DNA from 3 places in the Streptomyces sp. NPDC096012 genome. Region 1 is predicted to be linked to each of the others. Evidence: riboswitches for the same ligand, from Rfam matches in the RefSeq annotation. Region 1 holds a riboswitch; each other region holds the start of a gene.
The links. A riboswitch is a leader RNA that binds a small molecule or an ion and turns the genes downstream of it on or off. The one in region 1 is predicted to bind S-adenosylmethionine.

Region 1 (3,248 bases):
GAGAACGGTGTCGAGCGCAAGGTGAAGGGCACGGAGAAGCTTCGCGCGAAGCTCTCCGCCGCCTACTACGGCGAGGACAACCAGATCCCCAAGCCGACCGTCGAGGAGTACAAGGAGATCACGAGCGGCCACGGCCACCACTGATCCCCGCGTCGCCACACCACGGAGAGGGGCCCCGTCCGTTGCGGACGGGGCCCTTCGCCGTCCTCCGGGCTGGATAGGGTGGTGTACGACCTTGCAGGACTGTGTACGAGGAGCGGCTGATGAGCGCTGTGACCCCCGCTGGAGGCGACACCGCGGCGGGCCGTTCCTGGCCCGTCCTGCTGAACGGTCTGCTGACCGGACGGGACCTGTCGGCCGACGAGACCGCGTGGGCGATGGACCGGATCATGCGCGGTGAGGCGACCGACGCCCAGATCGCCGGCTTCATGGTGGCGCTGCGGGCCAAGGGCGAGACGGTCGAGGAGATCTCCGGACTCGTCCGGACGATGTACGAGCACGCCAACGTGATCGAGGTGCCCGGCCCGGCGGTCGACATCGTCGGCACCGGCGGGGACGGCGCCAAGACGGTGAACATCTCCACCATGGCCTCGATCGTCGTCGCGGGCACCGGCACGAAGGTCGTCAAGCACGGCAACCGCGCGGCCTCCTCCGCCTCCGGGTCCTCCGACGTCCTGGAGCAGCTCGGGATCAATCTGAACCTGACCCCGAGACGGGTCGCCGAGGTCGCCGAGGAAGCCGGCATCACCATCTGCTTCGCGGTGAAGTTCCACCCGTCCCTGCGCCATGTGGCGGCGGCCCGCGGCCAGCTGGGCATCCGGACCACGTTCAACGTGCTCGGGCCGCTGACCAACCCGGCCAAGGTACGCGCCCAGGCGGTCGGGGTGGCCGACCCGAGGATGGCCCCCATCGTGGCCGGCGTCCTCGCCGAGCGGGGCAACTCCGCGCTGGTCTTCCGGGGGGACGACGGCCTGGACGAGCTGACCGTCACCGCCACCTCCCGGGTGTGGGTGGTCCGCGACGGCAAGGTCTCCGAGGAGGTCTTCGACCCGCGGGACGTCGGCATCGACCTCGTCCCCGTGGAAGCACTGCGCGGCGCCGACGCGGCCTACAACGCGGCGGTCGCCCGCCGCCTGCTGGACGGCGAGCGGGGGCCGGTGCGGGACGCGGTCCTGCTGAACGCGGCGGCCGCGCTCGTCGCCCTGCGGCCCACGGACGCGCCGCTCGCCGACCAGCTGCGCGCCGGCATCGCCGAGGCGCGGGAGTCGGTCGACTCGGGCGCGGCCAAGCGGTCGCTGGAGCGGTGGGTGGCGGCCAGCAACGCCTGACCCGGGGCCGGGCCGAGGCGCAGTCCGTATGCCGGACTGCGCCTTGCGCGCCGAAGACCGTGTGGCAGGATACTGAACCAGGTCATGAGTGACAGTCATGAGGCCCCGGCCGACTGTCCGGCAACCCTCCGTCCGTGGCGGGGTGCCCCGGGTGAAGACCAGGTCGCGGACAGCAAGGTCTGCGGCAAGCGCGGACCCCTCGCGCGCTCGTGACGAGCGCGGGGCCAGGGGTCCTGGTCATCGAGGGAGCCGTTCCGTGAGCCGGCGAATGCGATAGGGCCGCAGAGCCCCGCCTCCGCACACCCTTTTTCCCCTCGTCCGCGCTCGAGCCGTGTCCGCTCGCGCGGCGGGTCCCATCTGCTCGCACGGGAGTTCCCCCATGTCCGTCATCACCGCTGCCGCCGACCAGACCGTCTGTGCCCCGCTGTCCGTGCTGGGCCGGGACGTGACCGTTCCGCTCGTGACGGGCGGCGAGGTCGGCTACGCCGCGCTCGACTACGCGGCCAGCGCCCCCGCCCTCCAGCGCGTCTGGGACGACGTCGCCGCCTACGCGCCGTACTACGGCAGCGTCCACCGCGGGGCGGGCTACCTCTCCCAGCTCTCCACCGACCTGTTCGAGAACGCCCGCAGGACCGTCGCCGCGTTCCTCGGCTGCCGGCAGGACGACCAGGTGATCTTCACCCGGTCGACCACCGACTCCCTGAACCTGCTGGCCCGCGCCCTGCCGGCCGGCTGCCAGGTCTTCGTCTTCGAGACCGAGCACCACGCCTCCCTACTGCCCTGGCAGGACGCCCAGGTCAGCTACCTCGACGCCCCGCGCAGCCCCCGGCAGGCCGTGGAGACCCTGGAGCGGGCCCTCGCCGGCCGCACGGTGTCCGCCGAGGGGGGCCACGGCCCCGCCCTCGTCTGCGTCACCGGCGCCTCCAACGTCACCGGGGAGCTGTGGCCGGTGCGCGAGCTGGCCGCCGCGGCGCACGCGCACGGTGCCCGGATCGTCCTCGACGCCGCCCAGCTCGCCCCGCACCACCCGGTCGACGTCCGCGACCTGGACGTCGACTGGGTCGCCTTCTCCGGGCACAAGCTGTACGCCCCCTTCGGCTCCGGCGTGCTGGCCGGACGCGCCGACTGGCTGCGGGCGGCCGAGCCGTACCTCGCGGGCGGCGGCGCCAGCCGCAAGGTCACCCGGCGCACCGACGGGGGAGTGGACGTGGAGTGGCACGAGAGCGCCGCCCGCCACGAGGCCGGCTCCCCGAACGTGATCGGCGCCTACTCGATCGCGGCGGCCTGCAAGGCGCTCACCGAGGCCGGCTGGGAGTCCCTGGTCGCCCGGGAGCAGCACCTGGTCCGCACCGTCCGCGAGGGCCTCGCCGAGGTGCCCGAGGTGCGGATCCTCTCCCTGTTCGGCGACGACGCCCCGCGCGTCGGCGTCATCTCCTTCGTCGTGGAGGGCTGGAACAGCTCCCACTTCGCCGCCGCGCTCTCCGCCGAGTACGGCATCGGCGTCCGCGACGGCCTGTTCTGCGCGCACCCGCTGGTGCGCACCCTGCTGGGCAGCGACCCGCAGGCCCAGGGCGAGTGCGGCGCCCCGGAGGCGGCCCCGGGCGAGAAGTCCCTGAACGCCATCCGCGTGAGTTTCGGCGCGGGCACGCCGGACGAGCACGTGGAGCGGTTCGTGAACGCCGTACGGGAACTGGTCCGCGAGGGCGCCAAGTGGCGCTACCGCACGGAGGACGGCCGCTGCGTCCCCGCGGTCTGAGACCGCCCGGCGGACGGCCGCCGCGAGGGGGGCCGGACAGGGCCTCCGCGACGGCCGTGCCGCCCTTGCCGGAACCCGGGTGCGGCCTCGGCGGCGGCCGGCACACCCCTGCGGGAACCTGGGGTGCGGCCTGGGTGGCGGCCGGCCCGCACCCGAGGGAGCCC
Region 2 (3,248 bases), on a different contig from region 1:
CCGTCGCCATTCCCCGGCGGTCGTCCGGCGCCCTTGCCATTCCCCGGCGCTCGTCCGGCGTCGCCCTCGCCATCCCTCGCCGTCCCCCGGCGCTCGTCCGGCGTCCCCCGGCGCCCGTCCAGCGTCGCCCTCGCCGTCCCCCGGCGGCCGTCCAGCGTCCCCCCGCCGTCCCCCCACCGCTCGTCCGGCGTCGCCTCGCCGGGCCGTGGGGCTCCGCGTCCGAATCCCAGGCGTGGACGCCCCCTTGACGGCGTGCGGAGCCCGATCGACACTCCAGGGAGGAAATCCTAGTGAACGGGTAGGGAATCATGACGCGTCCGGAGACGGTCGCCGGCCGAGCGGGCCGGACGCCGTTGTGCGCGCCCCTGCTCACCTCCCGGCGCCACATCGACCTGCTGCGCGTCTGCAGCGCGATCAGCGGCCGGTACTGAGTCCGGGCCCTCGCCCTCGCCCTCGTCGCCCGACGGCGCCGGCCGGCGCGCCCGTCCGCCGTGCCCGTCAGGGAGTTCATCCGCCCACGCCCAGGGGAGACGCATGTCCAGCAGTCCGCTCGCCGCCGACTCGAACGTCCACCGCACGGCTCCCCTCTTCCGGGGCCGGCTCGGCCGGGACGCCCGCAGCGGCCACTACGCCGTACCGCACCGCTACCGGCTCCATCTGTCGACCGCCTGTCCGGACGGCCTGCGCCTCGCCGCCGGCCACAGCCTCCTCGGCCTGGACGGCAGTTGTCCGGTCACCTTCCTGCCCGCCGTGCCCGACTGTCCCGGCGGTGGCCACGCGGCGCTGCGCCCGCTGTACGAGGCGAGCGCCCACCACTACACCGGGCCGGCCCTCGCCCCCGTCCTCAGCGACGACTGGTCCGGACGCATCGTCAGCACCCACGCCCCGGACATCCTGCGCGACCTGGACCGCTTCCCGCGTGACGGGCGGTCCTCGCTGTACCCGTCCGGAACGCGCTCGGTGATCGACGCCGTGGAACGGATGTGCGCCGACGGCGTCGAGGACGCCGCCCAGCGTGCCGGACGGGCAGGCGCCGGTCCCGCCGAGCGGGCCGCCGCCCTCGACGTGCTGCTCGACACCCTGGGCCGGCTGGAGCGGCGGCTGAGCGGTGCGGAGTACCTGGTCGGCGACCGGCTGACCGCCGCCGACGTGGAACTCTGGGTGGCCCTGGTGCAGCTCGACACCGTCCACCGCTGCCACCTCGACGCCTCCGCCGTGCACCGGATCGCCGGCCACCACGCGCTGTGGGCGTACGCCCGCCGCCTGGCCGCCCGCCCCGCCTTCGGCCGGCACCTGGACCTCGACGGCATCGCCCGCCGCCACCACGGCAGTTGCCGGGGGCTGGAGGCCGCCGGAGCGGCTGTCCAGATCCTGGACTGGGCGGCCCACGCCGCGCAGGTCCCGGACGCTTCCCGCAGGTGAGAGCCGGCCCTCAGGGTCCGCTCCGCGGACGGCCGTTGACATTCGAACGGGCGACTGCCTTACTTGCCACTCAGAAAGGTCATGAGCGTCAGCGCCAAGCCCTGGCTCGCTGACCGGCAACCCTCGCACGCGGTGGGGTGCCCCAGGTGACGACCGGACCGGACGACGTATTCGGTAAGCGCGAGGCCCCCCCGGGGGCCGGAACAGTGACAGGTGACGCCATGTACGCAGCTCCCAGGACGGCCCCTCGCCGTTCCCCGGGCTGCGTACCGCCGTACGCCCAGCTCCTGGTCGCCGACCGGGCCGTCGATCTGGTCCGCGTCAGCAGCGCACTGTGTACCGCACCGGGCTCCGCCCGCCGTCGGGGCTGACCTCAGCGTCCCAGCCCGCGCGTTCCGCACGTACCCCGTGCGTGTGATGTGCCGTTGCCCGCCCAGCCCCCGGTTCCGCCGCGTCTCCCGTGCGCCGTCTCGTGCCCCAGTGCCGTCGCGGCCCGCGCGCCCGCCGCCGTCCCGGGGGTGCCCGATTCCGCCCGGAGTCCGCCCATGAGTGAATCCCCAGGCGCCGCCCTCTCCCTCGCCGAGAGGCCCTCGCACCCCGGCGAGGCGCCGGTTCCGCCGCCCGCACGGAGAGTTCGGCCGCGGCGCAGACCCGGCCGGTGGATCGTCACCGCCGTCGTCCTCGTCCTCGTCGCGCAGATCCTGCACGGACTGGTCACCAACCCCTTCTACCAGTGGGACCGGTTCCGCTACTGGTTCCTGCGCCCGGCCGTCCTCGACGGCCTCCTCGTCACGCTCGAGGTCGCCGCCCTGAGCGCGGTGCTGGGGCTGGCCGGCGGCATCCTGCTGGCGCTCGGCCGGCTCTCCGCGAGCCCGGTGCCGCGCGCGGTCAGCTGGACGTACACCTGGCTGTTCCGCTCCACCCCGCTGATCGTCGTGCTGATATTCCTGTACAACTTCTCCGCCCTGTACCGGACGTTGAGCCTGGGCGTGCCCTTCGGCCCGTCCTTCGTGCGCTTCGACGAGTCGAGGCTCGCCACCGACATGACGATCGCCGTCGTGGGCCTCAGCCTCAACGAGGCGGCCTACGCGGCGGAGGTGGTCCGCGGCGGCCTCCTCTCCGTCGACCAGGGGCAGCACGAGGCGGCATCCGCGCTCGGTCTGCCCAAGGGTTACCGGTTCCGCCGGATCGTCCTCCCGCAGGCCCTCAGGTCCATCGTCCCGAACTACGTCAACCAGCTGATCGGGCTCATCAAGAGCACGTCCCTGGTGTTCTACGTGTCCCTGCTCGACCTCTTCGGCGTGGTGCAGTCGATGGGCAACACCTACCCCGGGGACGTCGTACCGCTGCTGATGGTGGCGACCGCCTGGTACCTGCTCCTGACCAGCGCCGTGTCCGTCGTCCAGTACTACGTCGAGCGGTACTACGCGCGGGGCGCCACCCGCGGCCTGCCGCCGACGCCGTTGCAGAGAGCCCGGGCCGCCGCGGCCGGCCTGGGTGCCCGCCTGCGCAAGGAGGCCGCCGTATGACCGGCGCCCAGACCCCCGGCACGCCCGTCGCCGCCGCGCTCGAAGTGCACGGCGTCCACAAGTGGTACGGCTCCCACCACGTCCTCGACGGCATCGACCTGACCGTCCGGCCCGGCGAGGTCACGGTGATCCTCGGGCCCTCCGGCTCCGGCAAGTCGACGCTGCTGAGGGTCGTCAACCACCTGGAGAAACCCGAGACCGGCCACGTCAGCGTCGGCGGCGAGCTGATCGGCGTCAAGCGGTACGGGGACCGGCTCAGGGAACTCGGCGAGCGCGCCATCCTCGCCCAGCGCCGCC
Region 3 (3,248 bases), on a different contig from region 1:
GTCTGCAACAGGTCAATCGGACGAGAATTCTGGACGAGGCCGGTCCGGAATGTGGCGAGAATTCGCCTGAATTCAGGGCAAGTCGGGCTCCACAAAAGGAGCAAAAGCCACATAAAACCCGCACACTTTGGCTACTTCTTGCCGGGTCGCGCGGTATGAATCAAGGGGCCGCGATCAGTGGACCGCGAGCGCGTTCCCCAACTGTACCGCGCTCAATCACGCAGAATTGCCCCCTCCGCTTCTCTCACGGAGGAGGCAATCGGGCGAACCTTGCGTAACCGCTGTTACCGAAGGTAATGATCGGTCATTCGGTCAGCAGCCGCCGGCGACGGCGGGAATGATCGAGACACCGGCGCCGTCGGGGGTCTCCGTCTGCAGGCCCTGCTCGAAACGGACGTCGTCGTCGTTGACGTACACGTTGACGAAACGGCGCAGCCTGCCCTGGTCGTCCAGCACCCGGGCGGCGATTCCCGTGTGGTTCTTCTCCAGGTCCTCGATGACCTCGGCGAGGGTCCCGCCCTCCGCGGCGACCTCGGCCCGGCCGCCGGTGTAGGTGCGCAGGATGGTCGGGATGCGAACGGTCACGCTCATGCGAGGCCAGCCTCTCGGAAGGAGTCCAGGGTCGGGCGGATGGTGGCGCTGAGGCCGGTGCCGGCCACCGCGTCCAGGGTCTTCAGGCCGTCGCCGGTGTTGAGGACGACCGTGGTCTTCGCCGGGTCCAGCAGGCCGTTCTCCAGCAGCTTGCGGGTGACGCCGACGGTCACGCCGCCCGCGGTCTCCGCGAAGATGCCCTCGGTGCGGGCCAGCAGCTTGATCGCGGACACGATCTCCTCGTCCGTCACGTCCTCCACGGCACCGCCGGTGCGGCGCGCGATGTCCAGGACGTACGGGCCGTCTGCCGGGTTACCGATGGCCAGGGACTTGGCGATGGTGTCCGGCTTCTGCGGGCGCACCACGTCGTGACCGGCCTTGAAGGCGGTCGACACCGGGGAGCAGCCCTCGGCCTGCGCACCGAAGATCTTGTACGGCCTGTCCTCGACGAGCCCGAGCCTGATCAGCTCCTGCAGGCCCTTGTCGATCTTCGTGAGCTGGGAGCCGGAGGCGATCGGGACGACGAGCTGGTCCGGGAGCCGCCAGCCGAGCTGCTCGCAGATCTCGTACGCCAGGGTCTTGGACCCCTCCGCGTAGTACGGCCGCAGGTTGACGTTGACGAAGCCCCAGCCCTCGCCGGCCGGGTCGCCGATCAGCTCCGAGCAGAAGCGGTTCACGTCGTCGTAGTTGCCCTCGATGCCGACCAGCTCACCGCCGTAGACGGCGGCCATGACGACCTTGCCCTGCTCCAGGTCGTGCGGGATGAACACGCAGGACCGGAAGCCGGCGCGGGCGGCGGCGGCGCCCACGGCGCCGGCCAGGTTGCCGGTGGAGGAGCAGGAGAGCGTGGTGAAGCCGAAGGCGCGGGCGGCCTCCAGGGCCTGGGCGACGACGCGGTCCTTGAAGGAGTGCGTGGGGTTGCCGGAGTCGTCCTTCACGAAGAGGCCGCCGGTCACCCCCAGCTCGCCCGCCAGGTTGTCGGCCTTGACCAGCTTGGTCCAGCCCGGGTTGATGTTGGGCTTGTCGGCCACGTCGGCGGGGACGGGCAGCAGCGGGGCGTACCGCCAGATGTTCGCGGGGCCCGCCTCGATGCGGGCGCGCAGCTCTTCGGTGCCGTAGGCGGAGAAGTCGTAGGCGATCTCCAGCGGGCCGAAACACTCCTCGCACGCGAAGACCGGACCGAGGGGCACGCGGTGGCCGCACTCGCGACAGCTCAGGGCCGCGGCGGGTCCGAGGTCGACGGTGGAACTGCTGGTGCTTGCAACTGTCTGCACAGCCATGGAGGCGAGGCCCTTTCTCCTCATCTTCCTCACGACGCATCTCGCCGCGAGACGGATTTGGCACCTTCCCTAGCCGGGAGCCTCGCGTGGAAGACGAGTACCGGCTGGAGGGTTGCCGGGGCTTCATCGGGCCGTGTCCCTCTGCCCCTCTGGATGAGCGGTATTCGGTTGTCGACGCGCGCGACCTCCGACATGCGATGGTCACCGGCGTTGTTCAAGACTGTAACCGAAGGCCGGGACAGTTGAGATAGTCGTCCGAACCGCGAGACACGTGAGGAGCCGCCGTGCTGGAAGAAGTCGAGCGCTGGCTGGCCACCCGCTCCTGGTCCGTGGCCGATCGCCCGCTGCCCCGGATCCTGGCCGCCAAGCAGCGCACGGGGCAGACCATCAGCGTCGTGCTGCCCGCCCTCGACGAGGAGGAGACCGTCGGCGACATCGTCACGGTCATCCGCCGCGACCTCGTGGAGCGGGTCCCGCTCGTCGACGAGATCGTCGTCGTCGACTCCGGCTCCACCGACCGCACCTCCGCGGTCGCCGCCGCCGCGGGCGCCCGGGTCGTCCACCGCGACGACATCCTGCCCCGGATACCCGCCGCCCCCGGCAAGGGCGAAGTGCTCTGGCGCTCGCTGCTCGTCACCGGCGGCGACATCGTCTGCTTCGTCGACGCGGACCTGAGGGAGTTCTCCTCCGACTTCGTCTCGGGAATCGTCGGCCCGCTGCTCACCGAGCCCGGGGTGGACCTGGTCAAGGGCATGTACGACCGCCCGCTGGGCGGCGCGGCCGGTCAGGGCGGCCGGGTCACCGAGCTGATGGCCCGCCCGCTGCTGAACATGCACTGGCCGCAACTGGCCGGTTTCGTGCAGCCGCTGGGCGGCGAGTACGCGGCGCGCCGTTCCCTGCTGGAACAGCTGCCGTTCCCGGTGGGCTACGGCGTGGAGCTGGGCATGCTGGTCGACGCCCTGCACCTGGTGGGGCTCGACGCGCTGGCCCAGGTGGACGTGGGTGTGCGCAGGCACCGCCACCAGGACGGGCAGGCGCTGGGCCGGATGGCCGCCGCCATCTACCGCACCGCCCAGCTCCGGCTGGCCCGCGGCCACCTGGTCCGGCCCGCCCTCACCCAGTTCGAGCGGGGCGCGGCCGGCTTCGAGCCGCGCACCTACTCGGTGGACACCGAGGAACGCCCGCCGATGGCGCAGATCGCGGAGTACGCCGCCCGCCGCGTGGCTTGATGGCGCGCGGAGAACGGCCGTATACGGCCCCCGCCGGGGCAGACCGTACGTTTGAGCGTTTCCGGGCCGGGCTAGGTTGAGGCGTATGGCTTCGACCCACGGTGCTGAGGTGCTGGTCGCGTCCAACCGCGGCCCGGTTTCGTATCAA

Region 2: linked by a shared signal. The riboswitch ahead of ABVB68_RS35925 (amino acid ABC transporter permease) and the one ahead of ABVB68_RS35010 (aminotransferase class V-fold PLP-dependent enzyme) in region 1 are both predicted to bind S-adenosylmethionine.
Region 3: linked by a shared signal. The riboswitch ahead of thrC (threonine synthase) and the one ahead of ABVB68_RS35010 (aminotransferase class V-fold PLP-dependent enzyme) in region 1 are both predicted to bind S-adenosylmethionine.

Annotation. Positions count from the first base shown of each region.
Region 1 is NZ_JBEOTD010000064.1:14,670-17,917, reverse strand. Features, by position in the region: gene qcrB (cytochrome bc1 complex cytochrome b subunit) at 1-144, shown strand, start outside; gene trpD (anthranilate phosphoribosyltransferase) at 264-1,328, shown strand; SAM riboswitch class IV at 1,409-1,525, shown strand; gene ABVB68_RS35010 (aminotransferase class V-fold PLP-dependent enzyme) at 1,708-3,084, shown strand.
Region 2 is NZ_JBEOTD010000074.1:9,345-12,592, forward strand. Features, by position in the region: gene ABVB68_RS35915 (putative leader peptide) at 309-431, shown strand; gene ABVB68_RS35920 (glutathione S-transferase C-terminal domain-containing protein) at 535-1,422, shown strand; SAM riboswitch class IV at 1,500-1,609, shown strand; gene ABVB68_RS35925 (amino acid ABC transporter permease) at 1,968-2,951, shown strand; gene ABVB68_RS35930 (amino acid ABC transporter ATP-binding protein) at 2,948-3,248, shown strand, end outside.
Region 3 is NZ_JBEOTD010000001.1:136,240-139,487, reverse strand. Features, by position in the region: gene ABVB68_RS00720 (MoaD/ThiS family protein) at 313-591, opposite strand; gene thrC (threonine synthase) at 588-1,871, opposite strand; SAM riboswitch class I at 1,889-2,031, opposite strand; gene ABVB68_RS00710 (glucosyl-3-phosphoglycerate synthase) at 2,156-3,100, shown strand; gene ABVB68_RS00705 (alpha,alpha-trehalose-phosphate synthase (UDP-forming)) at 3,186-3,248, shown strand, end outside.